2 linked regions of the Rhodobacter capsulatus SB 1003 genome follow. Each later gene encodes a partner of the first gene's protein in a complex. Links are inferred from orthologs where the notes say so. Each region holds a gene or a part of one and is shown on either strand. Other genes may lie near its edges.

What was found.
Region 2: the proteins of dnaG (region 1) and RCAP_RS07805 are in contact, whole or in part, in a crystal structure (PDB 2R6A), measured with the Geobacillus stearothermophilus proteins. The link is inferred for Rhodobacter capsulatus SB 1003 from one-to-one orthologs. Residues at the interface, in WP_049624496.1 of Geobacillus stearothermophilus: Lys456, Leu457, Leu458, Pro459, Ala460, Asn463, Ala464, Leu467, Leu535, Leu536, Ile537, Ala538, Gln544, Glu545, Asp548, Tyr549, His552; in WP_033016901.1 of Geobacillus stearothermophilus: Ser13, Glu15, Ala16, Gln18, Glu91, Leu92, Asp94, Ala95, Val96, Pro97, Thr98, Ala99, Ala100, Asn101, Tyr104, Tyr105, Ile108.

What each region holds. Positions count from the first base shown.
Region 1 is NC_014034.1:3,245,319-3,260,105, forward strand. The notes cover bases 1-2,911. They hold dnaG (DNA primase), read right to left. Parts: upstream 2,483-2,911; coding sequence 518-2,482; downstream 1-517. Other genes in these bases: rpoD (RNA polymerase sigma factor RpoD), read right to left, coding at 1-393; RCAP_RS15095 (TadE/TadG family type IV pilus assembly protein), read left to right, coding at 2,780-2,911. Also shown: more of RCAP_RS15095, read left to right, coding at 2,912-4,723; RCAP_RS15100 (TadE/TadG family type IV pilus assembly protein), read left to right, coding at 4,732-5,286; RCAP_RS15105 (TadE/TadG family type IV pilus assembly protein), read left to right, coding at 5,294-5,956; RCAP_RS15110 (TetR family transcriptional regulator), read right to left, coding at 5,974-6,561; RCAP_RS15115 (hypothetical protein), read left to right, coding at 6,658-6,855; RCAP_RS15120 (homoserine dehydrogenase), read left to right, coding at 6,931-8,229; glpX (class II fructose-bisphosphatase), read left to right, coding at 8,392-9,357; single-stranded-DNA-specific exonuclease RecJ, read left to right, coding at 9,540-11,273; RCAP_RS15140 (HPP family protein), read right to left, coding at 11,566-12,711; iron uptake transporter permease EfeU, read left to right, coding at 12,868-14,787. UniProt on the Escherichia coli protein: RNA polymerase that catalyzes the synthesis of short RNA molecules used as primers for DNA polymerase during DNA replication.
Region 2 is NC_014034.1:1,699,805-1,714,491, reverse strand. Bases 6,010-8,820 are described here. They hold RCAP_RS07805 (replicative DNA helicase), read left to right. Parts: upstream 6,010-6,579; coding sequence 6,580-8,061; downstream 8,062-8,820. Other genes in these bases: alr (alanine racemase), read left to right, coding at 8,314-8,820; RCAP_RS07810 (orotate phosphoribosyltransferase), read left to right, coding at 6,010-6,338. Outside these bases: RCAP_RS07845 (glycosyltransferase family 2 protein), read left to right, coding at 1-1,023; RCAP_RS07840 (glycosyltransferase family 2 protein), read left to right, coding at 1,023-2,072; RCAP_RS07835 (hypothetical protein), read left to right, coding at 2,229-3,194; RCAP_RS18445 (urease accessory protein UreE C-terminal domain-containing protein), read right to left, coding at 3,234-3,563; RCAP_RS07825 (hypothetical protein), read right to left, coding at 3,673-3,909; RCAP_RS07820 (lipoprotein), read right to left, coding at 4,046-4,363; pyrC (dihydroorotase), read left to right, coding at 4,514-5,554; more of RCAP_RS07810, read left to right, coding at 5,658-6,009; more of alr, read left to right, coding at 8,821-9,363; RCAP_RS07795 (MlaE family ABC transporter permease), read left to right, coding at 9,363-10,139; RCAP_RS07790 (ABC transporter ATP-binding protein), read left to right, coding at 10,136-10,879; DNA repair protein RadA, read left to right, coding at 10,948-12,315; RCAP_RS07780 (CvpA family protein), read left to right, coding at 12,337-12,939; purF (amidophosphoribosyltransferase), read left to right, coding at 13,056-14,522; RCAP_RS07770 (RES domain-containing protein), read right to left, coding at 14,565-14,687. UniProt on the Escherichia coli protein: The main replicative DNA helicase, it participates in initiation and elongation during chromosome replication. Travels ahead of the DNA replisome, separating dsDNA into templates for DNA synthesis.

The sequences.
Region 1 (14,787 bases):
CTCGCGCGAGAGCAGCTCGACCGAGCCCATCTCGCGCAGATACATCCGCACCGGGTCGTCGGTGCGGTCAAGCGTCTCGCCCGCCGCGCCCGCCACCGCGATCTCGCGCGAGCCGGAGCCGGTCTCGACGACCTCGCCGCCTTCGCTTTCCTCGACCTCTTCGCCCTCGACGACGTTGATCCCCATTTCGGAGAGCATCGACATCACATCCTCGATCTGCTCGCCCGAGACCGTTTCGGGCGGCATCACCGCGTTGAGCTGGTCGATGGTGATGTAGCCGCGTTCCTTCGCCTCGCCGATCATCCGCTTGACGGCGGCCTGGCTCATGTCAAAGGAAGCGTCCTCGTCGGCGGCGGTGTCGGGCTTGGTGTCGTCGATGTCCTTGGCGGCCATGGGCGCTCCTCGTCGGGCTGCATCGGGGCTGCGCACGGGCTGGCGCGCAGCGGGTCGAATCGGTTCTCGCCGTTTTATCGAATCACGGCGGCGAATCACAGGGGCGAATCAAAGGGGGAAATTCTCATCCGCCGCCGTGCTTGTCGAGCAGGGACTGCAGGAAATCCGACATCGCGGCCCGGTCCTCGCCCAGATCTCCCGTGTCTTCAAGTTTCGACTTTCCGGCACGGTGAAAGGCTTTCGTCGCTTGGCTGATCCGCCAGGTCACGCCCTCGTCGGCCAGGCCTTCAAGAGCTTCCGCGGCTTCTTCGGTTTCTGCCCGCACCGCCCGCGTCGCCTGCAACTTGGCCAGTTCCTCGGCCAGACACATGCGGGCAAAGTCACTGTCGTCCCGGCGCAGCACCGGAGGGGCCGAGCGCACATGGGGATGGCGCATCAGGGTTTCAAGCACCCCCGGATTTTCGCGCGCCAAAGCCTCGGCCAGCGCCCCGGCGGGCCGGTCGGCCTGCATCAGCATCGTGTCGCGCAGCGCGCCAAGGCCGGGATCGGACAGCCGCAACCGCTCGATCTGGCTTTCGAATTCGGCGACCAGCACGGGATGGGCGCAAAGGATCGCCACGATCATCGTCTCGCGCAGCTGTTCGGCCACCGCTTCGCTGCCCGCCGAGGCCAGAAGCGAGGCCCTCGTGGCCGAGAGCGGCAGCGCCTGCGGCTTCGCGCCGCGCCCGCCCGCCCCCGGGCCGCGCGGCCCCGGGCTGAACGCCCCCTGCGGCATCGTCCAGCGCGGCGCCTGCCCGCCGCGGGACAGGCCGAACAGCTCTTCGCGCAGCCGCTTGATATCCTCGCCGTAATGCGTGCGGATCGAGGGATCGGCGATCTTCTTCAGCGCCGCGCGCAGGCTCTTGTCGAGCGCGGCCTTGCGTTCGGGGCTGTCAAAGACCTTGCCCTCGGTTTCGCGCTGCCAGAGCAGATCGACCATCGGCTTGGCGCTGGCCAGAACCCGCTCCATCGCCTCGCGGCCCTCGGCCTTGATCAGATCGTCGGGGTCCTGCCCGCCGGGCAGGATGGCAAAGCGCAGCGCCTTGCCCGCCTCCAGCAGCGGCAAGGCCAGATCGACGAGCCGCAGCCCCGCCCGCAGCCCGGCCGCATCGCCATCCAGCGCGATCACCGGCTCGTCGGCGATGCGCCACATCAGTTTCAGCTGATCCTCGGTGATCGCCGTGCCCAGAGGCGCGACGGCGCCGGTGAAGCCCGCCTCGACCAGCGCGATCACATCGACATAGCCCTCGGCCACGATCAGGGGCTTGCCCTTGCCACAGGCCTCGCGCGCGGGGCCAAGGTTGTAAAGATTGCGGCCCTTGTCGAACAGCTCGGTTTCCGGCCCGTTGAGGTATTTCGCCCGGGCATTCGGGTCCATCGCCCGCCCGCCCAAGGAAATCGCCCGCCCCCGCGCGTCGCGGATGGGAAAGATGATCCGGCCGCGAAAGCGGTCATAGGGGGTGCCGCCTTCGTCGGGGCGGATGCACAGCCCCGCATCGACGATCAGGTCGGGGGCGATGCCTTTGCCGGTCAGGGCCTGGAACAGGCCGTTGCGGCTGTCGGGGGCGAAACCGATCTCGAAGCGTTCGAGCGCCGAGGCCCCCAGCCGCCTGCGCGCCAGATAATCCCGCGCCGCCGCCCCCGCCTGGGTGTTCAGCTGCAGCCGGAAATACTTCACCGCCTCTTCCATCACCCGCACCAATTCGGTGCGCCGGTCCGCCTTTTGCGCCGCCTGCGGATCGCGGGCGGGCATCACCATGCCCGCTTCGCGCGCCAGGATCTCCACCGCCTCGACGAACCCGACATTCTCGGTTTCCTTGACGAAGCTCACCGCGTCGCCCTTGGCGTGACAGCCGAAGCAGTAATAGAACCCCTTGCGGTCATCGACATGGAACGAGGCCGACTTTTCGGTGTGAAACGGACAGGGCGCCCAGAAATCGCCCTTGGCGCGGTTCGACTTGCGCGGATCCCAGATCACCTTGCGCCCGACCACCTGCGACAGCGGCAGGCGGTTGCGCAACTCGTCAAGGAATCCGGGCGGCAGGGACATGGAACCTATATCGGGATTTGAAGCGCCGGAGTCGAGAGGCCCAAGGGCGAATCGCTACGCCGAAAAGATTAACATCCCTCTAACATCGCCGCGAAAAGCGAAGATTTCGCAAGCCATTGTCCCAAGGCGCCGAACACCCGCCCGCGCATTGGCAGAGTGTCGCAAATCCCTGCACAATCAACATCCTGCGCCACCGATGCGCCACATTTCCGCCCCGATCCGGCGCAAGAAGAAAGATGGAACAGTCCGGACCCCGGCGAGTCGGGGCCGGGCCGCGCACCGGATCGGAGACACGCGATGGAACTGGGCAGTCGGGACGGGAAGGCTCGGGGCGAGAAGGCCCGGGGCGGCGGGATGCTGCACCGGCTGCTGCGCAACGAGGATGGCGCCCTGATCATCCTGTCGCTGCAGGTCTTTCTGGTCATGCTGATCACCACCGGGATCGCGATCGATCTGGTCCGGGTCGAGGAACGCCGCACGCTGATCCAGAACACCATCGACCGCGCCGTGCTGGCCGCCGCCTCGCTGACGCAAAAACGCGACCCGACGCTGGTGGTGAAGGATTATCTGACCAAGGCCGGGCTGGGCTACATTGCCAGCGATTCCTCGTTCACGCCGAAGGTCGAGGGCAGCATCGCGCTGGGATGGCGGCGCGTCAGCGTCGAGGTGGACGACGACATGCCGACAATCTTCGGGCCGCTTCTGGGCGTGTCCAGCCTTGCCGCCACCGGCGACACCACGGCGATGCAGGCCGTCGGCAACGTCGAGATCTCGCTTGTGCTCGACCTCTCGGGGTCGATGACGGAATATGTCAAGGACAACCCGAGCTGCACCAAGAACTGCACGTCGTCGAAGACCCGGTTCCAGTATTTGCAGGTCGCGGCGAAAAGCTTCATCAACACGGTCTTCGCCTCGTCGGGCAGCGGCGTGGCCGCCGGGCGCACCAGTGTCAGCGTCGTGCCCTATTCCACGAACGTCTATCTGGGCTCGGAAATGCAGGAAGGCTACACTCTGTCGAGTGATTTCAGCGTCACCGGATCCAGCTTTGCGATGCCGCAATGCGCCGATTTCGTGGCCAACGACTACAACACGATGGTCATCGACGGCACCGGGCCGCTGACCCGGACGATGTATGGAAGTTCCTACAAATATTCCGACAGCCTGTCCGCGCTCGTCAGCGACGGTTCGACCTCGAACAATCCGGGACAGGACTGGCACAACTGCATGAACACCCCGCAGAACCGGGTGATCCCGCTCTCCAGCGACCCGACCTTCCTGGCCGCCGACAAAACCGGCTTCATCGACAAGCTGACTGCCGGCGGCTGGACCTCGATCGACGTCGGCGCGAAATGGGGCCTGGCGCTGCTCGACCCGTCGGCGCGCGACGAAGTGGCCAAGATGACCTCGGTCAGCAGCGCATTCCGGGAAACCAAGCCGCGCCCGATCAATTACGACGGCGACACGATGAAGGTGCTGGTGCTGATGACCGACGGCGCAAACACCACCAACTTCTCGACCTTGCCGGGCTATCGCACCGGGCCCTCGGGGATCATGTCGACCCTCGGGGTCGACAGCCTCGGCAGCTTCGGCCCCTCTGCCACGACGGCAAGCGGGATCTACTATTACGACGCCACGCGCAGCAGCACCCCCTATTACAAATACGAGACCGGCACCTGGGTCGCGCGCAGCGCGATCACCCAGACCACCCAGGAGCAGCAGGTCCAGACCGCGACCTGCACGCAGTACAAGAACTCCTGGGGGCAATGGAAATGGAACAGCTGTTCGGTCGGAACCAGCGACTGCACGCTGATCAGCTCCACCACCAGCCTGAAAACCTATACCTGCAAGAAGACCACCACCGTCAACGTCACCACCGAAGCGCCGCTTTATGACGTGAGCTATGATCATCTCTACAAGACGAAGAACTGGAACCTGAACACGGTGGCGGGGCTTCTTGGCAAACCCTATGGCCGCAGCGCCGGGACGCAATACGAGCTGATGGCGAATGCCGTCTACGACACCAGCGTCAAGGATGCGCGCACGAAGAAGCTTTGCGACCTGGCGAAGAGCAAGGGGATCTACATCTTTTCCGTCGCCGCCGACGCCCCGAGTGGGGGCAAGACGCTGCTCAAATACTGCTCGAGCGGCACCAGCTATTACTACGAGGTGCAGGGCAGCAATCTCTCGACCGCCTTCGCCTCGATCGCGGCCTCGATCTCCTCCTTGCGGCTGACGAACTGAGACCTGCGATGAAGCGGCTGCGCATCCCCTTTCGCCTCCTCCTCCGGCTCGGCCGCCGGCTGCGCTCCGAAGAGGGTGCGGCCTCGGTCCCGGCGGTGTTCTGGATGCCGTTCTTCGTGATGATGATGGTGGCCTCGGTCGAGATGTGCCTTCTGGGGATCAAGCAGACCCTGCTGGATCGCGGCGTCGACCTGACCACGCGCATCCTGCGGCTGGGCGTGGCCGAGATGCCCAGCCACGAAGAGCTCAAGCGGTCGATCTGCGGCAATATCGCCTTCCTGCCCGATTGCATGACCGATCTTGCCGTCGAGGTGTTCCAGGTCGACCGGGCCACCTGGTCCTCGGACATCAACGGCCGGGGCGTGCTCTGTTCCGATGCGATCACCGAAACCGAAACGCCGGTCATTCAGCCCGGCGTCTCGGGGCAGCTGATGATCCTGCGCGCCTGCCTGCGCGTCTCGCCGATGGAGAAGCTCAACCCGCTGTCACAGGCCATCGCCCACGAAAGCGGCGACAAATACGTCCTGATCACCACCACCGCCTTCGTCAATGAACCGGAGTAGCGCCACCATGACCGCAAGCTTCGGGGAGGGTCCGGCCATGCTGATGCGCCGTCTGCGCCGGATCCTGCGCGACGAGCGCGGCTCGGTTCCGATCGAGGGCATGCTGGGCGCGCTGCTCATCCTGGGCTGGTATGTCATCGCCTTTCAGTTCTTCGACGCCTTCCGCACCAAGGCGCAGGCCCTGAAGGCCAGCTACACCGTCGCCGACATGATCTCGCGCGAGGAAACGCCGATCGGCCCGACCTACATGACCGGGGCCAAGCGGATGTTCGACTTCATGATGAACAGCGACGCCAGCCGCAGCTGGATGCGGGTCGCGATCATCTATTGCCCGAGCGATGGCAACGCCAACACCACGATCGATTGCGACGGCGACACCCATGAATTCGCGCTCGACAAATCCTGGGCCACCGGCTCGATCGCGGTGCACACGGAAACCACGATCAACGCCGAGAAAGACCGCATCCCGCTGATGTCCGAGGGGGATTATGCGGTGATTCTGGAAACCTCGCTCAGCTACAACCCGATCTTCGACATCGGGCAGAAATCCCTGTCGCTCGATGGCGGCCAGACCTGGACAAGCCAGGGCCTGTCCGAACAGCTCCGGTTTTCGAATTTCATCATCACCCGCGCGCGCGGGGTGCGCAACACCTGGAGCGACGCCAGCTGATCCGGGGGGCCGGGCGCTCAGGCGCCGACCGCCTTGCGCACCATGTCCCAATAGATCGTCTCGACGGTTTCCCGGCTCAGCCGCCCGCCCTCGCGATACCAGGTGTTGACCCCGGTCAGCATCGCGATGATCGCCATCGCCGCCAGTTTCGGATCGGGCAGGGCCAGGACCCCCTCGGCCTGACCGGCCCGCAGGATCGTTTCCAGCTCGGTCTCATAGGCGCGGCGCAGCGCCTCGATCACGGCGAAATTGCTCTCCGACAGGTTGCGCAATTCCATGTAGCTCAGGAACACCGCCTCGGCCCGGGGCAGGTTGTGGCGGATGTGAAAGCGCACGAAAGCTTCCAGCGCCGTCAACGCCCCCGTCCCGCGCGGCACCTCGGCCCAGGCGGCCAGAAGCTCGTCCATATGCGTTTTCAGCAGGTCGAACAGCAACGCCTCCTTGTCGGGGGTGTAAAGATAAAGCGCCCCCGCCTGCACCCCCACCGCCGCCGCGATCTGCCGCATCGAGACCGCGGCAAAGCCGTGCCGGGCAAAGAGCCGGCTCGCCTCGGCGCGGATGCGCGGCCCGGTGATTTCGGAATGAGAGCCTGTCTTGCGTGCCATGCGCCCAGATTATCTGAACGCGCGTTCAATATCAAACCGGCTCTGGCGGCGGGCGGCGGGCGCCTTTATGCTGCGCCCAAGCCACCCGGAGCCCCCATGCTGCGCCCTGCCCTGCTTTTGCCGCTTGCCCTTGCCGCCTGTTCGGCCGCGCCCGGGGCGGATTTCCCGAACCTCGTCCCCGCCGAGACGCTTCTGGTCGAGGAACCGCTCTCGCCCTCGCCCGCGCCGGGGCTCGAGGCCCGGGCCGAGGCCCTGCGCGCCCGCGCCGAGGCCCTGCGCGCCGAGACCCCGTGACGCAAGCCGCGCGTTGCTTTGCGGCGCGCGAAAGGCTAACAGGGCGCATCTGATCGCCAAAACCATGAGGTTCCCATGACCGCCGCCGCCGCTCAACCGCTTCGCCTTGGCATCGCGGGGCTTGGCACCGTCGGCATTGGCGTGGTGAAGATCGTGCAACGCCATGCCGATCTTCTGGCCGCCCGCAGCGGCCGCCCGGTGGTGATCACCGCGGTTTCCGCCCGCGACCGCACGAAGAACCGCGATGCCGATCTGTCGGGCTATGCCTGGGAAACCGACCCGGTGGCGCTGGCTTTGCGCGACGATGTCGATGTGCTCGTCGAGGTGATGGGCGGCCATGAAGGCCCGGCCAAGGACGCGACCGAAGCCGCGCTGAAGGCGGGCAAGGATGTCGTCACCGCGAACAAGGCGCTTTTGGCCCATCACGGTCAGGCTCTGGCGGAACTGGCCGAGGGTCTGGGCCGGGTGATCCGTTATGAGGCCGCCGTGGCCGGGGGCATCCCCGTGATCAAGGCGCTGACCGAGGGGCTGGCGGGCAACCAGATCCGCCGCGTCATGGGGGTGATGAACGGCACCTGCAACTACATCCTGACCCGGATGGAAACCGCGGGCCTGCCCTATGAGACGGTCTTCGAGGAAGCCCGGCAGCTGGGCTATCTGGAGGCCGATCCGAACCTGGACGTCGGGGGGATCGACGCGGGCCACAAGCTCTCGATCCTGGCCTCCATCGCCTTCGGCACCAAGGTCAGCTTCGCCAATGTCGTGCTGGAAGGGATCGGCTGCATCTCGATCGACGATATCCGCCGCGCCGGGGACATGGGCTACAAGATCAAGCTTCTGGGCGTGGCGCAGATGACCGGCCGCGGGCTGGAACAGCGGATGATGCCCTGCCTTGTGCCCGCGGCCTCGCCCTTGGGGCAGCTGCAGGGCGGCACCAACATGGTGGTGATCGAGGGCGACTCGGTCGGCCAGATCGTCTTGCGCGGCGCGGGGGCGGGCGAAGGCCCGACGGCATCCGCGGTGATGGGCGACGTGCTTGACATCGCGCGCGGGCTGCGGCTGCCGACCTTCGGGCAACCGGCGGCAGGCCTCGCCGATCCGATCCCGGCCGCGGTCTCGGCGCCCGCGCCCTATTACCTGCGCCTCGAGCTGATGGACAAGCCGGGCGCGCTGGCCAAGGTCGCCGCAGTGCTGGGCGAAGCGGGCGTCTCGATTTCCCGCATGCGCCAATACGGCCACGAGGACACCTCGGCCCCGGTCCTGATCGTGACCCACAAGACCACCCGCGATGCGATCGACGTGGCGATCGCGGCCCTGCCCGCGACCGGCGTCGTGCTGGGCGCCCCGGTGGCGCTTCGGATCGAAGAAGTCTGACCGGACCCGCCCCGCTCCGGTGCATCTGCGCACCGGACCGGGCGGGGATCCGCCGCCGCTCTCGACAGATTGAACGCAGTTTCAGATCGTTAGCGCTGTCAGACTTGTCAAGGCGGCGCGTCTCTGGCCTAGCTGTGCCAACCCAAAAGCACAGGACATGCCATGACCACCCCCACCGATTTCAATGATCGCCTGCTGTCGCTCGGCCTTGCGCGCGTGTCGGAAGCCGCCGCCCATGCTTCGGCCCGGCTGATCGGCCACGGCGATGAAAAGGCCGCCGACCAGGCCGCCGTGAACGCGATGCGCGAGCAGCTCAACATCCTCGACATCCGCGGCGTCGTGGTGATCGGCGAGGGCGAGCGTGACGAGGCCCCGATGCTTTACATCGGCGAAGAGGTCGGCACCGGCGAAGGCCCGGCGGTGGATATCGCGCTGGATCCGCTCGAAGGCACGACGCTGACCGCGAAAGACATGCCGAACGCGCTGACGGTGATCGCGATGGCGCCGCGCGGCACGCTTCTGCACGCGCCCGACGTCTACATGGAAAAACTGGCGATCGGGCCGGGCTTCGAAAAGGACGTCGTCAGCCTCGACATGACCCCGTCGGAGCGGATCCACGCGCTGGCCAAGGCCAAGGGCTGCGAAGCCCATGACATCACCTGCTGCATTCTGGAACGTCCGCGCCACGAAGAGCTGATCGCCGAGGTCCGCGCGACCGGCGCCTCGATCCGGCTGATCACCGATGGCGACGTCGCGGGCATCATCCATTGCGCCGAGCCCGACGTGACCGGCATCGACATCTACATGGGCTCGGGCGGCGCGCCGGAAGGCGTTCTGGCGGCCTCGGCGCTCAAATGCATGGGCGGGCAGATGTGGGGCAAGCTTCTGTTCCGCAACGATGACGAGCGCGGCCGCGCGAAAAAGGCCGGGATCACCGATCTCGACAAGATCTATGCCCGCGACGACATGGTCCGCGCCGACGTGATCTTTGCCGCGACCGGGGTGACGAACGGCTCGATCCTGCACGGGGTGAAGCGCAACCCGAAATTCATCGAGACCGAAACGATCCTGATGCGCTCGAAAACCGGCTCGGTGCGCCGGGTGATCTATCGCAACCCGATCCGCTGAGGCAACGCTCCGGGGGGTATGCCGTCCCCCGCACCCCCTGCGCGTATTTTGCCAAGGAAAACGGGGCCGTTTCACCTTGGCCGAAATATCCCGGGGGGGAATTTGCCGACAGGCAAAGAGGGGGCGGCGCCCCCTTTCGCCCGCCACTGGCGGGCGTTTCGTTTTTTCGCTAGAGCTGCGCCATGACCAGCTTTCTGAATGTCGATACCTCCTTGACCGGGCGGCGCTGGGTCGGCCCCAGCCTTGAAGCCGATCGTCTGGCCGAAGCGATGGCGCAAGCCACCCACCTGCCCCTGCCGCTCGCCCGGGTTCTGGTCGCCCGCGGCGTGACGCCCGAAGCCGCGGCGGGATTTCTGGAACCGACCCTGCGCGACCTGCTGCCCGATCCGCACCGCCTGAAAGACATGGAAAAGGCGGCGGCGCGATTTCTGCGGGCGCTCCGAAGCCGCGAAAAGATCGCGATCTTCGCCGATTACGATGTCGACGGCGGCTCTTCGGCGGCGCTTCTCATCTGCTTTCTGCGCGCCTTCGGCGTCACCCCCACGCTCTACATCCCCGACCGCATCGACGAGGGCTACGGCCCCAATGTCCCCGCGATGCAGGCGCTTGGCCGCGAGCACGGGCTGATCGTCTGCGTCGATTGCGGCACGCTCAGCCACGCGCCGGTCGCCGCCGCCGCCCCCGCCGATGTCGTCATTCTCGACCACCATCTGGGCGGCGAGACCCTGCCCCCCGCGGTCGCCTGCGTGAACCCGAACCGGCAGGACGAACCGGGCGATCTGGGGCATCTTTGCGCCGCTTCGGTGGTCTTCCTGATGCTGGTCGAGGCGAACCGGCAGCTGCGCGCCGAGGGGGTCAAGGGCCCCGATCTGATGGCGATGCTCGATCTTGTCGCGCTGGCGACCGTCGCCGATGTGGCGCCGCTTCTGGGCGTGAACCGGGCGCTGGTGCGGCAGGGGCTCAAGGTCATGGCCCGGCGCGAGCGGCCGGGGCTGGTGGCGCTTTCCGACGTCGCCCGGCTCGACAAGGCGCCGACGGCCTATCATCTGGGCTTTCTGCTGGGACCGCGGGTCAATGCCGGGGGCCGGATCGGCGCCGCCGATCTGGGGGCGCGGTTGCTCTCCACCGACAGCGCCGCCGAGGCCGCGGCCTTGGCCGAGCGGCTCGACCGGCTGAACAGCGAACGGCGCGAGATCGAGAATCGCGTCCGCGATGCCGCGCTGACCCAGGCCGAGGCGCGCGGCCTCGACGGCCCGCTTGTCTGGGCGGCGGGCGAGGGCTGGCATCCGGGCGTCGTCGGCATCGTCGCGGCGCGGCTGAAGGAGGCGACGAACCGCCCCGCCGTGGTGATCGGGCTGGAAGGCGGCCTTGGCAAGGGCTCGGCGCGCTCGGTGGCGGGGGTCGATCTGGGCGCGGCGGTGCAGCGCGTCGCGGCCGAGGGGCTTTTGCTCAAGGGCGGCGGGCACCGCATGGCCGCGGGTCTGACCCTGCCGAGGGCAGTGGAACCGCGATGGAAGGCTGCCGAGTGTTCGCCCGGCAGGGCGCGGCACGGCGGCCCGGCCGATCTGCGGCTGGACGGGCTCCTGATGCCGGGCGCCGCGACGCCCGCGCTGATCGAGGATCTCGACCGCGCCGGCCCCTATGGCCAGGCGGCGCCCTCGCCGCGCTTTGCCTTTCCCGCGATGGCGATCCTGAACGCCCGGCGGATCGGCGAGAGCCACCTGCGGCTCAGCTTTGGCGACGGGCTTGGCGCGAAGCTCGACGCCATCGCCTTTGGCGCTTTCGACGGCCCGCTGGGCCCCGCGCTCTCGGCGGGAGGGGCAGGCCGGTTTCATCTGGCGGGCAAGCTTGAACTGGACAGCTGGGGCGGCCGCTCCAAGGTGCAATTGCGTCTTGACGATGCCGCACGGGCCTGACGACGGCGGCTCAACCCCCTGTTTTCCTGTTCTTTTTGAAGTTTTTTCGGGGCGAATGAAGAAAGTTTGGAAAAACTGCAAAATCCCTCTTGCGAGTCACCGGCGCCTGGCCTAAACACCCCTCACGCCGCGCAGCACAGCTGACAAAGCGAAAAGGTGGTCCGTTCGTCTATCGGTTAGGACACCAGGTTTTCAACCTGGGAAGAGGGGTTCGACTCCCCTACGGACTGCCAAACATATCCACAAGAACTGATGAGAACGCCGCTGCAAGCGGCTTTTGCGCCGTCGCCCCTCAGCCCTCGCGCAGTGTTTGCCGGGCCAGCGCCGCGATCAGATCGGTGCGGGTGACAATGCCGGTGATCGCCTGCCCCTGCAGCACCGGAACCGCATCGACCCGACCATCCGCCATCATCGGCAACAGCGCCGCGATCGGCGTTTGCGGGCTCACGCGCGGGATCGCCACCGCCATCAGATCCGCCGCCAGAACCCCGGGCGCCCGCTTCGGATCCATCAGCCGCCGCGCCGCCGCCGCAAAGCCGCGATCGCGCCGCGCCGCATCCGCCTGCGCGCGCAAGATCAGATGGATCTGAAAGATCACCCCCAGAAACCGACCCTCGGCGCCCACGACCGGCAGCGAGGTGAAACGATGGCGCCGAAACAGCGCCGCCACCTCGGCCAGCGGTGTTTCCGGCTGCACGGTGATCAGATCGCGCGACATGATCTCGGCTGCGGTCATCGGCCCGGTGCGATGCGTCGCCGCCTGCAGTTCCGCCGCGCCGACGAGCCGCGCCAGATCCTCGACCCCGAGGTTGAGCGCTTGCCGGGTCCGGGTCAGGATCCCGGTCAGCTCCGCCTCGGTCAGGCCCAGCCGCTCGGGGGGCGCGGCATCGGCGGTGCGATGCGGGTTCGGGGCCTCGAACTGCCGGGCCGGATAGTGCCGCCCGGTCAGCCGCGCATAGCCCGCCGCCAGCACCACCAGCGCCAGCGTGCCCAGCCCGACCGGCATCAGCACGACCCAGACCCCAAGCTGCCGCACCGGCTCGGGCGCCAGCGCCGTCATCATCGCCACCGCCCCCGCGGGCGGATGCACGGCCCGCGCCAGGATCATCGCGACCACCGCCAGCCCCACCGCCAGCGCGACGCGCAGCCCGGGATCCAGCGGCAGATGCGTGGCGGCAACGCCGATCAGCGCCGCCAGCATGTTGCCGACCAGCGCCGACCAGGGCTGCGCCAGCGGGCTGGACGGCACCGCGAACAGCAAGAGCGCCGTCGCCCCGAAGGGCGGCAGCAGCCAGGAGACCTGCCGCAGCTCCTGCGGCGCCAGCAGCGGAACGAGGCTCAGCCCCGCCAGCGCGGCAAGGACACCCAGACCGGCGCGCAGCGCCTCGCGCAGACCGGCCCGCGGCACCGCCGGCCCCAAGGATCGCAGGATCCGCATCGGCCCCTCCTGTTTGCGCCACCATTCCCCGTGGGCGGGCCGGGATCAAGCCCCAAGGCGACCGCCGCGGCGCAAACCGGCGCCACCGCAAAGATATATCTTGACTATTTTAATACATCTGAATATCCGACAAAATAAATAAGGATATGACATGTCATGCTTGCCCCGCTTCTGATCATGTTGCGCGAAGGGCTTGAAGCCGCCCTCGTCGTCGTCATCATCGCCGCCTATCTGCGCCGCACCGGCCGCGGCGCCTGGATCGGGGCGATCTGGGTCGGCGTGCTTTTCGCCGTCGCGCTGTCGCTTTTCGTCGGTGCGGCGCTGCAATTCCTGCAGGCGGGCTTCCCGCAAAAGACGCAGGAAGGCTTCGAGGCCGCCGTCGCCCTGATCGCCGTGGCCGTGCTGGTCTGGATGGTGTTCTGGATGCGCGCCGCCGCCCGCTCGATCCGCGCGACGCTGGAACAGGGGGTCGAGGCCGCTTTCGACACCGCCCCCGGTCAGGGCACGGTCTGGGCGCTGGTCGCGATGTCCTTCTTTGCCGTCGCGCGCGAGGGTCTCGAATCGGTCTTCTTCCTGCTGGCGATCTTCCAGCAAAGCCCGGGCCCGGCCGCCCCCCTCTCGGCGCTGGCGGGGATCGCGATCTCGGTCGCGCTCGGCTTCGGGATCTATTCCGGCGGCATGCGGCTCGATCTGCGCCGGTTCTTCCGGTTCTCGGGCCTTTTCATCCTGTTCGTCGCGGCCGGGCTGCTCTCGGGGGCGCTGCGCAGCCTGCACGAGGCCGGGCTTTGGAATGCGCTGCAGACCCCGGCCTGGGATCTGAGCCAGACCCTGCCCAATGCCTCGGTCGCGGGCACCGTGCTTTCGGCGCTCTTTGGCTATCACGACAGCCCGACCCAGGGCGAGGTCGCCCTCTGGGCCGCGTTCCTGGCCGTGACCTGCCGCTCTTCCTGCGCCCCGCGCCCGCCCCCCTTCCGCAAAAGGCCTGATCCGATGACCCCTTCCGCACAAGCGCCGTCCGGGCGCCTCCTTCCGCTGCTTCTGGGCACCGGCGGCCTTTTGGTGCTGGGCGGCGTCGCGCTGTTCTGGCTCGCCTCGGCGCGAAACCAGCCGCAGACCGAGGGGGCGATCCCGGTCACCGTCACCGCCACCGCCTGCGAGCCGATGGCGCTGGAAGTGCCCGCGGGCCCGGCCCGGTTCCTGATCCGCAACGCCTCGGACCGGCCGGTGGAATGGGAAATCCTGAACGGCGTCATGGTGGTGGCCGAGCGTGAAAACATCGCCCCCGGCTTTTCGTCGGTGCTGAGCGAGCGGCTGAAACCCGGCGTCTACGACATCACCTGCGGGCTGTTGTCGAACCCGCGCGGCAAGCTGACCGTGCTGGCGACGGCCGAAAGCGCCGCGGAAACCGCCGCGCCGCCGCTGCGCGAGCTGATCGGGCCGCTCTCGGAACGCAAGGTGCAGCTGATGAAGGCGGCGGGGAAATTCACCCGCGCGGCGCAGGCTTTGGAACAGGCGATCGCGGCGGGCGATCTGGCGGCGGCAAAGACCGCCTGGACGCAGGCCGCCGCGCATTGGGCCAGCCTGGGAACCGTCGCCCCGCAGGCGGCCGATCTGCAAAACCGCATCGCCCCGCAGGCCGCCTGGCTGGCCGCACGCGAGGAGGACCCGGCCTTCACCGGCCTCTCCCGGATCGAATACGGGCTTTTCGCCCGATCCTCGGTTGCGGACCTTGCCCCGGTGGCCGCGGCGCTGAGCCGGGATGCGACGGAATTTCAAAGCCGCGTCAAGGCCTTCGACGGCACGCCCGCAGGCATCGCCGCCGATGCCGCCCGTTATGCCCGCAGCCTGGCCGATGCGACCGCCGCCGGGACCCTGACGCCCTATGCGGCCGACGACACCGTGCTTTTGGGGGCCGCGCTGGACACGCTCGACCGCGCCCGCGCCGTGCTCGACCCGCTGCTCTCGGCCGCCGATCCGGCGCAATCGGCCCGGGTCAAGGACCGGCTTGCCGCCGCCCATGCCGCGGCAAGTGCGGTTCCGCAGGATCACAAGGCCACCGCCGCGGCGCTGACCGCC
Region 2 (14,687 bases), 1.5 Mb from region 1 along the record:
CTGATCTACACCAATGACTGCACCGACGGCACCGACACGATGCTGGAGCTGCTGCAACGCAAGGGCATCTGCCAGCACCGCGACAACCCGTTTCGCAGCATGGACATGCCGCCCCAGCATGCCGCCCTTGAAAGCGCCGAGAGCGAGCCGCTCATTCAGAATTGCGGCTGGGCGATCTGCATGGATGTCGATGAATTCATCGATGTGAAGATCGGCGACGGCACGCTTCGCGCTTTGTATGAGGCGATGGGCACGGCGAACATGATCGCCCTGACCTGGCGGCTTTTCGGCAACTCGGACGTGCATGACTACGAAGACCGCTTCCTGCTCGAGCAATTCACCACCTGCGCCCCCGAGATCGTGCGCAAGCCGCATCAGGCCTGGGGCTTCAAGACGCTGTTTCGCAACATCGACATCTATAAAAAGCTCGGCGTGCACCGGCCGAAGGGGCTTTTGCCCGATCTGTGGGATCAGGTGCAGTGGCTGAACGGCTCGGGCAAGCCGATGCCGCGCGAGATGTATCGCAACGGCTGGCGTTCGACATCAAGCACTTACGGCTATGACTGGGTGCAGCTCAATCACTACGCCGTGCGCTCGGCCGAGAGCTTTCTGGTCAAGCGCGACCGTGGCCGGGTGAACCATGTCGACCGCGATCAGGGGCTGAACTACTGGTTCCGGATGAATCACAACGCGGTCGAGGATCGCTCGATCCAGCGGATGATCCCGCGCGCGCGGGCGGAGTTCGACCGGCTCATGGCCGATCCCGAGATCCGCGCCGCGCATGAGCATTCCGTCGCGGCGCATCGGGCAAAGATCGCGGAATTGCGCGCGACCGAGGCTTACGCGAATTTCTACGCCGAACTTTGTTCGGACCGGTTCGAGAAGCTGTCCCGCATTCTCCATGTCTTCGGCTCGGCCGTGTTCAACGCCGGTCCGGGGGTGATCCCGGAGGATCTGCACCTGCGCGACCTGCCGGCTGATTTCTTCTTCACCGTGGACCACGAGGGCGAGGCGAACCACTGATGCGGGCGCTGGCCATTCTGACGGTGAAGAACGAGGCGGCCTTCCTGCTGGAATGGCTGGCCCATCACCGCGCCGTGGGGTTCACCGATTTCCTTGTCTTTTCCAACGATTGCAGCGACGGCACCGATGCGCTTCTGGACCGGCTGCAGGCTTTGGGCGCGCTGACCCATATCCGCAACCCCGGCCCCTGGCGCGAGGGGCCGCAATGGGCGGCGCTGAAGGCGGCCGACAAGCACCCGTTGATGCGCGCCGCCGACTGGGTTCTGGTCCTCGACATCGACGAATTCGTCAACATCCATGCGGGCGACGGCACGCTGGCGGCGCTGCTGGCCGCGCGCCCGCAGGCGACAGCGATCGCGCTGACCTGGCGGCTGTTCGGCAATGCGGGGGTGGTCGATTTCATCGACGCGCCGGTGAGCGCGCAATTCACCCGCGCCGCCCCCCCGGGCATGACCTGGCCCTGGCGGGCAAGCCTGATCAAGACGCTGTTTCGCAACGATGGCGCCTATCGCAAGCTGGGCGTGCACCGCCCCCGCGCCCCCGACCCCGACCGGATCGCGCAGACGGTCTGGGTCGATGGCAGCGGCCGGGCCCTGCCCGAGGCCTACCGCAGCGGGCGGCTGTTCACGCCCCTGGGCGAAAACCCCTGGCAGCTGGTGCAGCTCAACCATTACGCGCTGGGGGCGATGCAGAGCTACGTGCTCAAATGCGACCGCGGCAGGGCCAATCGGGACGCCTCGACCTTCGATCTGAGCTATTGGGTCGAGCGCAATTTCTGCGATGTCGAGGATCGCTCGATGTCCCGCTATGCCGCCGCCACGGCAGCGGGGCTGGCGCAGCTGCGCGCTGATGCCGAGATCGACCGGCTGCACCGCGCGGGCGTGGCCTGGCGGCACGAACGCTTTGCAAGGCTGATGGCAGAGGAGCCGTTCCGCGCGCTTTTCGGGCGGCTGATGCTGACCCCGCCCTCGCAGCCCTTGCCGCCCGCGCTGGCCGCGCGGATGCAGGCGCTGGGTCTGGCCGCCGCGGCCCGAAAGCCGCGGGCGTAACCGCGGAGGAAACACTGGCCCGCCTTTCGCCGGATTGGCGCCGCCTTCCCGACAATCCAAGCTATTTTCTTGCCTGCCGCGCATTTCCGGCAGGCGGCGGGAATGATAGATTAACCCTGTTCAGGCAGACTTCCGCACAAAAGCGGGAGAGCGGCGATGGACGGGGGAAAGTTGGAAACCAGCACGATGCGCGATCTGAACGACAGCGACTGGCTGCGCCACATCGAGGAACTGGGCGAGCTTGAGGGCTATTGGGAACCGCTTGGCGCAGAGCATTCGGTGCTTTTTGCCGACCGCGGCCCGGTGCTTCTGGTCAGTTTCGAGATCCGCGCCGCGATCCGCGCCCGCTCCGAAGATCAGCTGCCGCTTGGCTTCACCCTAGCCGAGGCGGGCGGTCATTCCAGCCTGACGCTGATCGCCCATGACGAAAGCTGGTTTCGCGATCCGGCCGTCTATGCCTATGTCGACCGCCTCGTGGACGAGGCGTTTTTCGAGGATTTCGACCGCGTGGTGTTTTACGGCGCGGGCAGTTGCGGCTATGCGGCGGCGGCCTTCTCGGTCGCGGCGCCGGGGGCGACGGTGATCACGCTGGCGCCGCAGGCGACGCTCGAGGCGCGGCTGACCGCCTGGGACGACCGCTTCCGGCGGCGGCGGCGGCAGAATTTCACCGACCGTTACGGCTTTGCCCCCGACATGCTCGACGGCGCCGGGGCGGTGCATGTGATCTATGATCCGCTGATCGGCCCCGATGCGATGCACGCCGCGCTGATGGCGCGGCCGCATGTGACGCTGCTGCCCTGCCGCAATCTGGGCAGCACGCCCGAAACCGCCCTGGCCGAGATCGACGCGCTGGAACCGATGCTGGCGCAGGCCTGCGCGGGCACCTTCACCGCCACGGCGTTCTGGAAGCTGTGGCGCGGGCGGCGCAATGCGATGCGCTATCTGCGCCGGCTGGCGGGCTATCTGAACAGCTCGGGCCGCCCCGGGCTGGAGGCGATGCTGTGCCGCAACGTGGTGCGGCGGCTGGGCTGGCCACGGTTCCGCAACCGGCTGGTGGTGCTGGAAGATCAGCTGGGAAAATCCGCCCGGCCCGAGCCCGCGACCGGCGGCACCGCCGCCTGAGCAACAGGCCCCGGGTTGGGCGCGGGGCGGCGCGGCGGATCAGACCGCCGCAGCCACGGAATCGCCGTCTTCCTCGGCGCTTTCGTCGTCATGCGGCCGGAAGACATGGGTGGTGACCTGACGGCGGATGATGCCCCGCGCCACCTGATCCAGGATCAGCTCGTCGGGCGCGAACATCGGCGCCGGGGTGAAGACCTCGAAAACCGCGGCAATCTCCAGACCCAGCGCCCGCAGCGCCTGCATCAGCGACTCGTCGGCGCGCACCAGCAGCCGTTCCGCCTCGATCTGGCAGGGCGCCCGGAACTGTCCCACGCAAAGCGCCGCCAGAACCAGATCACCGCGCACTTCGGTCAGGGTTTCTTGCGACATCGCCCGCTCCTTCAGCATAGTTCGACGGGCTCACTATCGGCCGCGCGGGCGTCCGGCGCAAGAGGATGGGCCGCCGCAGGCAAAAGCCGCGGCGGCCTCTCCGGCCGTCTCAGTAGCAGTAACGGTCGCGGAAGACGTGCGGCACGATCTCGTCGCGGGTGATGTGATGCAGCGCCAGTTCGGCATCCGACATCGCCCGCAGACGGGTCACCTCGCGCAGACGCGCGCCGGTTTCCAGCACCTCCACCAGCCCCTCGCCCAGGGCCGCAGGAAGCCGCGACAGACGCGCCGCCATGCCCTTGACCGGGGTCTTGGCGGGCGCTTCGAACAGTTCGACATAACTCATGGAAACCTCCTGACAGGGTGCAGAATGTTTCCTCCCTGAGCCGGGATATAGGCAGCGGGCGGGGACCCGACAAGAACGTTTGCCGAAACCCCGCCCTGCATTTTCTGCAATGCAGCGTAAAGAATCCGTGAGCGGATCAGCAGCGATAGGCCTTGGCGGTCAGCAGATAGACCGGCTCGCCCGGCATCACCGGATCGAAGACGACGGTATTGGCGCCGTCGCCCTTGGCCATGTCGAGGATCTTGTTGCGGGCATAGCGTTCCGCCTCGCGCCCGACCACGGGGCCGTAAAGCCCGGGTTCATTGGTGATCGTGCTGGTCAGGCGGCATTGCGTCACCTCGGCCGCGCTGGCGATGCGCACCTCGGGCACACCGCGAAAGCCCGGATCGTTGCAGCCCGCAAGGGCGGTGATTGCGGCGGCAAGGCCCGCCAAGGCGATGAACCGTGTCGTCATGTGTCTCTCCATCCTCCCCCGAGGCCCGCGCAGGGTGACGCATGGGGCAGCCGCCGTCCAGAGCCCCAAGGTCACATGAGCGCGAAGCCGCCTGCGGGCGGGACAAAGCTGGCACTGGAAATGCCGCGGCCTTGGGTGTAACCGGGGCGCATGACCCGCATCACCCTTCCCCGCCCCGACGACTGGCACCTGCATCTGCGCGACGGCGCGATGCTGACGGGTGTCCTGCCCGAAACCACGCGCCATTTCGCCCGCGCCATCGTGATGCCCAATCTGGTGCCCCCGGTGGTGACCGGCGCCGAGGCCGCGGCCTACCGCGCCCGCATCCTGGCCGCGCTGCCCGCAGGCGCGGGCTTCGAGCCGCTGATGACGCTGTATCTGACCGAAACCACCGATCCCGCCGATGTCGCGGCGGCGGCGGCCTCGGGTCTGGTGAAAGCGGTGAAGCTTTACCCGGCAGGCGCCACCACGAATTCCCATTCGGGCGTGCGCGATTTCGACAAGGTGCGGGGCGTGCTGGAAAAGATGGCCGAGATCGGCCTGCCGCTTTGCGTGCATGGCGAGGTGGTCGATCCCGCCGTCGACATCTTCGACCGCGAGGCGGTCTTCATCGAGACGGTGCTCGATCCGATCCGCCGCGCGACGCCCGGGCTGCGCGTGGTGATGGAACATATCACCACCAGGGACGGCGTCGATTATGCCCGCGCGCAAGGCGACGATCTGGGCGCGACGATCACCACGCATCACCTGATCCTCAACCGCAACCATATCCTCGTGGGCGGGATCAAGCCGCATTACTACTGCCTGCCGGTGGCGAAACGCGAACACCACCGCCTGGCGCTGCGCGAGGCGGCGACGAGCGGCGAAGCGCGCTTCTTCCTTGGCACCGATTCCGCACCGCATGTCGATCCGCTGAAAGAATGCGCCTGCGGCTGTGCGGGCTGTTTCACTGCGACGAACACGATGCAACTTCTCGCCCATGTCTTCGAGGAGGAGGGGAAACTGGCCAATCTGGCCGCCTTCGCCTCGGAAAACGGGCCGCGCTTTTATCGCCTGCCGGTCAACACCGCGACGCTGACGCTGGAAAAGACCGCGACGCCCGCGAGCTGGCCCGCCAAGATCGAGACCGGCGCCGGTCCCGTCACCGTCTTCGACCCGGGCTTCCCGGTCTTCTGGCACGCAATCGACTGATCCTTCTTCTTGGCCGAAATACGCCCTTTCCACCCGCGCCACAGGCACCACGGTCGAAAAGAGGCGTATTTGCACCAAGAAAAAACAGCATGAGGACAAGCACATGATCCCCTCCTCCTATCCCGCCCGGGAAGAAATCGCCCGGTTGACCGCGCGGATGCTTCTGGAAATCAAGGCGGTGCATTTCAACGCCGAGACGCCCTTCACGCTGGCTTCGGGCCTGCCCTCGCCCACCTATATCGACTGCCGCAAGCTGATCAGCTATCCGCGCATCCGCTCGACCTTGATGGATTTCCTCGCCGTCACCGTGCTGCGCGACGCGGGCTTCGAGGCGTTTGACAATATCGCGGGTGGCGAAACCGCGGGCATCCCCTTTGCCGCGATGGTGGCCGAGCGGCTGGCGCTGCCGATGACCTATGTGCGCAAAAAGCCGAAAGGCTACGGCCGCAATGCCCGCATCGAAGGCGCGATGACCGAAGGCCAGCGCGTGCTGCTGGTCGAGGATCTGACCACCGACGGCGGCAGCAAGCTGAGCTTCGTCGATGCGATCCGCGAGACCGGCGCGACCTGCGCCCATACGGCGGTGATCTTCTACTACGGCATCTTCCCGGAAACCGTGCCCAATCTGGCCGCGCATGGGGTGCAATTGCACCATCTCTGCACCTGGTGGGACGTTCTGGCCGAGGCCCGCGCGCAGGGTGCCTTTGACGCCGCGACGCTTGACGAGGTCGAGGCCTTCCTGAGCGCCCCGCGCGCCTGGCAGGAGGCCCACAAGAAGGGCTGAGATTTCCGGGGAGAACCCCGGGGATACGCCTGTGGATGAAATGGGGACAACCCGGGGCGACTCGCGCGCCCGGGGGGATACCCGCAATATCTTGTGGTCCTTGGTGGAAATTCCCCCAAAAATGCGCTAAACTGCGGCGCGGTTGCGCTTTTGTCCACAGGGTTATCCGACCTTGCGGAAGGTTTCCGTTTTCCCCCGCCCGTCGCTAGAAGAGCCCGGGGGATGGGATCATGAGGCAGAAATGAACACGCTTGCACCGATCAGACCCGAGATGCCGGAAGAAGAGGCTCTGCCGCATAATATCGAGGCGGAACAACAGCTTCTGGGGCTGATCCTGACGAATAACGATGTCATGGACCGGATCGCCTCGGTGGTGCGGGCGGAGCATTTCTTCGAACCCGTGCATCGCACCATCTTCGAGGTGGCGGCGGCGCGGATCCAGAAGAACGCGCTCGCCTCGCCGGTGACGCTCAAGGCCTATCTGGAGGATGACGAGGGGCTCAAGGCGCTTGGCGGCGCCACTTATCTGGCGCGTCTTGCCGGGGCGGCGATCTCGTCTTACGCCGCGCGCGACTATGCGCAGATGATCCATGATCTGGCGCTGCGGCGCGAGCTGATCCGGCTGGGCAAGGATCTGTCGGCGTCCGCGCAGAAGGTCGAGGTCGGGCTGGAGCCCGAAGACCTGATCGTCAAGACCGAGGGCGCGCTTTACAAGCTGGCGGAATCGGGCACGGCCGACAAGGGATTTGTGAGCTTTCTCAAGGCGGTGACCGAGGCGGTGCAATCGGCGAACGCCGCCTATCAGCGCGAGGGCGGGCTTGCGGGCGTCTCCACCGGCCTGCGTGATCTCGACCGGAAACTGGGCGGGCTGCACCCTTCCGACCTTCTGATCCTGGCCGGGCGCCCCTCGATGGGGAAGACCTCGCTTGCGACCAACATCGCCTTCAACATCGCCAAGGCCTACAAGCGCGGGATGCGCCATGACGGCACCGAAGGCGCGGTCGAGGGGGGCGTCGTCGGCTTCTTCTCGCTCGAGATGTCGGCCGAACAGCTGGCGGCGCGGGTGCTGTCGGAAGCCTCCGAAGTGCCCTCGGAACAGATCCGCCGCGGCGACATGACCGAGGCCGAATTCCGCCGTTTCGTCGAGGCGGCGAAGGCGCTGGAAACCTGCCCGCTTTACATCGACGACACCCCCGCCCTGCCGATCTCGCAGGTGGCGGCGCGCTGTCGGCGGCTCAAGCGCACGCATGGGCTGGATGTGGTGATCGTCGACTATCTGCAGCTGCTGCGCGGCTCGGGGCGGACCGACAACCGGGTGCAGGAGATCGGCGAGATCTCGATGGGGCTGAAGGCGATCGCGAAAGAGCTGAACATTCCGGTGATGGCGCTCTCGCAGCTGAGCCGGACGGTGGAAAGCCGCGAGGACAAGCGCCCGCAGCTGAGCGACCTGCGCGAATCGGGCTCGATCGAACAGGATGCCGACGTGGTGATGTTCGTCTATCGCGACGAATATTATCACGAACGTCTGAAGCCGCCGGAGGACGATCCGAAATTCGCCGAATGGATGCAAAAGGCCGAACGCGTGCATGGCAAGGCGGAGGTGATCCTGGGCAAGCAGCGCCACGGCCCGATCGGCACCGTCGAAGTGGCGTTCGAAAGCCGCTTCACCCGGTTTTCGGACCTCGCCCGGCCCTGGCAGGGCGACGGCTCGGACGGGTTCTGAGCCAAGGCCGGGGGCTTCGCGCCCCCGGACCCCCGCGGGATATTTGTGGCAAGATGAAAGCCGACCCGGGGTGTTTTCATCTTGCCCGAAATACCTCGGGGAGTCCGCTTGCGGACGGGGTGAAGGGGGACCGTGGCGCCAGTGGCGCCGCGCAAGCCCCCTGAACGAGCCCCCCTGCCACATCTGCCGCGGGCGCGCGCGTTCACGGATGTTTGCGCTTGACCTTCGGCCCCTCAGGCTCAAGAAAACCGCATGACCACAGCATCGCTCCGCATCGATCTTGACGCCGTGCTTGCCAATTGGCGGGCGCTTGACGCAATGACTTCCGCCGCCACCGAGACCGGGGCGGTGGTCAAGGCCGACAGCTACGGCCTTGGCGCCGCGCGGGTGGCGCGGGTTCTGGCCCGGGCGGGGGCACGCAAGTTCTTTGTCGCCGCCGCCGAGGAGGGCGCCGCCGTCCGCCAGGCCCTGGGCGAAGGCCCCGAGATCTTTGTCTTTTCCGGCCATATGGCGGGCGACACCGAGATGATCGGCGATCTGGGCCTGACGCCGATGCTGAACTCGGTCGAGCAGGTGAAGCGCCATGTCGACGCCCTGCCCGGCGCGGCTTTTGGCGTGCAGCTGGATACTGGGATGAACCGGCTTGGCCTTGAGCCCGCCGATTGGGCGGCGGTTTCGGCCGAGCTGATCGCCGCCGGGCCGAAGCTGGTGATGAGCCATCTGGCCTGTTCGGACGAACCCGAGCATCCGATGAATGCGATGCAGTTGAAGAATTTCCGCGCCATGACCGACGGTCTGGGGCTGAAACGCGCGCTTTCGGCGACGGGCGGCATCCTGCTGGGCCCCGACTATCATTTCGACGTCACCCGGCCCGGCATCGGTCTTTATGGCGGGCTGCCGTTCGAAACCGCCCGTGCGGTGGTGCGGCTGTCGCTGCCGGTGGTGCAGATCCGCACCGTCGCGCCGGGCGAGACGGTGGGCTATGCCAACAGCTGGACGGCGGCGCGCGAAAGCCGCATCGCCACCGTCGCCGCGGGTTATGCCGACGGGCTCTCGCGCCGGTTTTCGGGCAAGGCGACGCTCTGGGCGGGCGACACCCCCTGCCCGCTCGTCGGCCGCGTTTCGATGGATCTGATCACCGTCGATGTCACCGATCTGCCCGAGGTGCCGCAAAGCCTTGAGATCCTTGGGCCGCATCAGGGTGTCGATGCTTTGGCCGAGGTCGCGGGCACGATCGGCTATGAAATCCTGACCGCGCTGGGGCAACGCTATCAGCGCAGCTATGTCGGGGGGTTGGCGTGATCCTCTCGGCCCTGGCCGGGCTTGGCCGCACCGTTCTGGCGGCGCTTGCGGGCGCGGGCCGGATCAGCCTTTTCACCGGTGCTGTGCTGAGCCACATGCTGCGCCCGCCCTTTTACAGCCGCGAATTCCTGCAGGCGCTCTTGCAGATCGGCTGGCTGTCCTTGCCCGTCGTCGGCATGACGGCCTTCTTCACCGGCGCGGCGCTGGCGCTGCAGATCTATGCGGGGGGGGCGCGGTTTTCGGCCGAAAGCGTCGTGCCCTCGATCGTCGCGATCGGGATGGTGCGCGAACTGGGCCCGGTGCTGGGCGGACTGATGGTCGCGGCGCGGGTGGCCAGTTCCATCGCGGCCGAGATCGGCACGATGAAGGTGACCGAACAGATCGACGCTTTGGTCACACTGTCCACCAACCCGTTGAAATATCTGGCGGTTCCGCGCGTTCTGGCGGCGACGCTCTCGGTGCCGCTGCTTGTGGCCGTGGGCGATGTCATCGGTGTTCTGGGCGGCTGGCTGATCGGGACGGAGCGGCTCGGTTTCAACTCGGCGACCTATATCCGCAACACCTGGGAATATCTGGAACTGTGGGATGTCGGCTCGGGTCTGGTCAAGGGCGCGGCCTTCGGCTTCCTGGTCGCGCTGATGGGCTGCTATTACGGGATGAATTCGGGCCGCGGCGCGCAGGGCGTGGGCCGGGCGACGAAATCCGCGGTCGTCGCGGCTTCGGTCGCGATCCTTGCCTCTAACTACCTGCTGACCGAGGTGTTCTTCTCCAAATGATCGAGATCGAAACCCTCGCGAAATCCTTCGGGTCGAAACAGGTGCTGCGCGGCGTGTCCCTGCGCATCGAACGCGGCGAAAGCCTGGTGGTCATCGGCGGCTCGGGCACCGGGAAATCGGTGCTTTTGAAATGCATCCTCGGCCTCGTGACGCCCGATTCCGGGTCGATCCGGGTCAACGGCGCCCCCGTGGTCGCGGCGCGCGAAGAGTTTCTGTCGCGCTTCGGCATGCTGTTTCAGGGCGCGGCGCTGTTTGACAGCCTGAGCGTCTGGCAAAACGTCGCCTTCCGGCTGCTGCGCGGCCCGCACAAGCGCCCCAAGGCCGAGGCCCGCGCCGTGGCGGTGGAGAAACTCGCCCGCGTCGGCCTTGGCCCCGAGGTCGCCGATCTTTTCCCGGCCGAACTCTCGGGCGGCATGCAAAAGCGGGTGGGGCTGGCCCGCGCCATTGCCACCGACCCCACGGTGATCTTCTTCGACGAGCCGACGACGGGGCTTGATCCGATCATGTCAGGCGTGATCAACGATCTGATCAATTCCGTCGTGCGCGAGATGGGGGCGACCGCGATCACCATCACCCATGACATGTCCTCGGTCCGGGCCATCGCCGACCGGGTGGCCATGCTGCATGACGGGCTCATTCGCTGGCATGGCTCGATTGCGGAAATGGACGCGACGTCAGACCCTTATGTGACGCAATTCATCCATGGCCGGGCCGAGGGCCCGATCGCCGCGATCCGCTGAGACAGGCTGCGGCGCCCCCTTCTCTGCCCGGCGCTTGCAGGCTGCGCGGGGCTCTGCCACAAGGGCGCATGGCCAAGGCATCCGCAAACTTCACCTGCACCGGCTGTGGTGCTGTCCATCGCAAATGGTCGGGGCGCTGCGACGCCTGCGGCGCGTGGAATTCGATCGTCGAAGAGGCGCCGCTTTCGACCGGCCCCGCGGGCAAGAGCCTGGGCGGGGCCAAGGGGCGGCGCATCGATCTGACGACGCTTGCCCATGAAGAGGCGCCGCCGCCGCGCACGCTTTCGGGCATGGCGGAGTTTGACCGGGTGCTGGGGGGCGGGCTTGTCCCCGCCTCGGCGATCCTGGTGGGGGGCGATCCGGGGATCGGGAAATCGACGCTGCTCTTGCAGGCCGTTGCGGCTTTCGCCCGCAAGGGGTTGAAATGCCTTTACATCTCGGGCGAGGAAGCCTCGGCGCAGGTGCGGATGCGGGCCTTGCGGCTGGGTCTGGCCGATGCGCCCGTCAGCCTTGGCGCCGAGACCAACCTGCGCGACATCCTGACGACGCTTGAAGCCGAACGGCCCGATCTGGTGGTGATCGACTCGATCCAGACGATGTGGGCCGACATGGTCGAAGCCGCCCCGGGCTCGGTCAGCCAGGTCCGCGCCGCCGCGCATGAGCTGGTGAGCTTTGCCAAATCGCGCGGGGTTTCGGTGATCCTGGTGGGCCATGTCACCAAGGAAGGCCAGATTGCCGGTCCGCGCGTCGTCGAACACATGGTCGACACCGTGCTGTATTTCGAGGGCGAACGCGGCCATCAGTTCCGCATCCTGCGCGCGGTGAAGAACCGCTTCGGCCCGGCCAGCGAGATCGGCGTTTTCGAGATGACCGGCGGGGGCCTCGCCGAGGTCGCCAACCCCTCGGCCCTCTTTCTTTCTGAGCGCGGCCAGCCCGCCCCCGGCTCGGCGGTCTTTGCGGGGATCGAGGGCACGCGGCCGGTGCTCACCGAAATTCAGGCGCTTGTTGCCCCCTCCTCACTCGCCAGCCCCCGGCGCACGGTGGTGGGGCTCGATTCGGGGCGGGTCTCGACCATTCTGGCCGTGCTGGAAAGCCGCTGCGGCATTCCCTTTGCCGGGCTGGATGTGTTCCTCAATGTCGCGGGCGGGCTGAAGGTGCTGGAGCCCGCCGCCGATCTCGCCTTGGCGGCTGCGCTGCTTTCGGCGCGCGAGGATGTGGCGCTTCCGGCCGATCTGGTGATTTTCGGGGAAATCTCGCTTTCGGCGGCGCTGCGCCCGGTGGGTCAGGCGGAAAACAGGTTGAAAGAGGCGGAGAAACTTGGTTTCTCACAGGCGATCCTGCCGGTGGGCACCAAGCTTGAAGGCGGGGCGGGGATGGCGCTGCGCAAGCTGCCCGACCTCGTGACATTCGTTGGGGACATGTTCGGCGCGGGCTAGCGTCACAGGGGGTTTGGAACCATGGAAGGGTTCACCATCGTCGACGCCATCGTGGCGATCACCATCATCCTGTCGGCGATCCTCGCCTACAGCCGCGGCTTCGTGCGCGAGGGGCTGGCCATCATGGGCTGGATCGGCGCCGCGGTGCTGGCCTATACTTTTGCCGATGCCGCCAAGCCCTTGATCGCGCAGCTGCCGGTCCTGAACAAATTCCTGGCCGACAGCTGCGAACTGGCGACGATCGGCGGTTTCGCCGCGGTCTTTGCGCTCTCGCTGGTGCTCTTCTCGATCCTGACGCCGCTTTTTGCGACGCTGGTGCAGCGCTCGGTTCTGGGGGGGCTCGATCAGGGGCTCGGCTTTCTCTTCGGCGTCGCGCGGGGCGTGATCCTCGTTGCCGTGGCCTTTGTCGTCTATGACAAGCTGGTCACGGCGCAGGCGATGCCGGTGGTGGAAAATTCCCGCTCGGCCAAGGTGTTTTCGAAGCTGAGCGGGCAGATGGACGACACGATGCCCGATGATGCGCCGGGCTGGATCGTCGCGCGCTATGAAACCCTGGTGGCGAAATGCACCCCCGCCGCCGAGACGGTTTTGCCCGGCGGCGTGACGCCCCCCGCCACGAACTGAGCCATGACCCGCGCGAAATCGTGACAGCTTTGTAAGGAATTCCGAGCGGGAGGGCTTAACACCCCTCCCGTTTCGCGTTAAAGCCGCGCCAAGCCCAAGATCCCTGGAGCCTTCCCATGACCGTTGCCGAAAAGACCTTCCTGTCGCATCCCTTTGACGACGACAAGCTGAAGGAGGAATGCGGCGTCTTCGGCGTGATCGGCGTTGCCGATGCGGCGAATTTCGTGGCGCTCGGGTTGCATGCGCTGCAGCACCGCGGCCAGGAAGCGGGCGGCATCGTCGCCCATGATCCGGCCAAGGGCTTCAATTCGGCGCATCGCTTCGGCTATGTGCGCGACAATTTCACCAAGGCCTCGCTGATGGAGACGCTGCCGGGGCCGCTGGCCATCGGCCATGTGCGCTATTCGACGGCGGGCTCGAAAGCGGCGGTGATCCGCGACATCCAGCCCTTCTTCGGCGAGTTTTCGATGGGCGGCTGTGCGATCGCCCATAACGGCAACCTGACGAATGCCGATGCGCTGCGCCGCGAGCTGATCGACCGCGGTGCAATCTTTCAATCCGGCTCGGACAGCGAATGCATCATCCATCTGATGGCACGCTCGATCCAGACCAACCATGCCGAGCGCATCGCCGATGCGCTGCGCCGGGTCGAGGGGGCGTTTTCGGTGATCGCGATGACGCGCACCAAGCTGATCGGCGTGCGCGATCCCTTGGGCGTGCGGCCGCTGGTGCTGGGGCGGCTGGGTGAAAACGGCTATGTGCTCTCGTCCGAGACCTGCGCGCTCGACATCATCGGGGCGGAACTGGTGCGCGAGATCGAGCCCGGCGAGATGGTGATCATCCACGAAGGCCAGATCGAAAGCACGCGCCCCTTCCATGCGGCGCAACCGCGGTTCTGCATCTTCGAGCATGTCTATTTCTCGCGGCCCGACAGCATCATCGGCGGCCGCTCGGTCTATGAGACGCGCCGCCAGATCGGGGTGGAGCTGGCGCGCGAGGCGCCCGTCGAGGCCGATCTGGTCTGCCCGGTGCCCGACAGCGGCACCCCCGCCGCGATCGGCTACAGCCAGGAATCGGGGATTCCCTTCGCGCTTGGGATCACCCGCAACCAATACATGGGCCGCACCTTCATCGAGCCGACCGAGCATATCCGCAACATGGGCGTGCGGCTGAAGCTGAACGTCAACCGCTGCCTGATCAAGGGCAAGCGGGTGGTGCTGGTGGACGATTCGGTGGTGCGCGGCACGACCAGCCGCAAGATCAAGGAGATGATCCTCGAAGCAGGTGCTGCCGAGGTGCATTTCCGCATCGCCAGCCCGCCCACCGCCTGGCCCTGCTTTTACGGCGTCGACACGCCCGACCGGAACAAGCTTCTGGCGGCGCGGATGTCGGTCGAGGAGATGCGCGAGTGGATCGGGGTAAACAGCCTCGAGTTCATCTCGCTCGACGGTCTTTACCGCGCCGCGGGGGCCGAGGCCGGGCGCGACAACGCCTGTCCGCAATATTGCGACGCCTGTTTCTCGGGCGATTATCCGGTGAAGCCCTCCGATCAGATCGGCAAGGGCTTCAAGATGAAGGGCTGAGGGGGTATTTCGCCTCGGCGCAGCCGAGGCGAAACTCTTCCCTCAACCGAAATCCGCAGGCTGGCGATGGCCGGTCAGTTGCGCCGAGATCGGCGGCTCCCTCCAGCGAAACAGCACCAGATGCCAGCGCTCGGGCGCGGTGCGGGCGGTGTAGATCATCCCCGC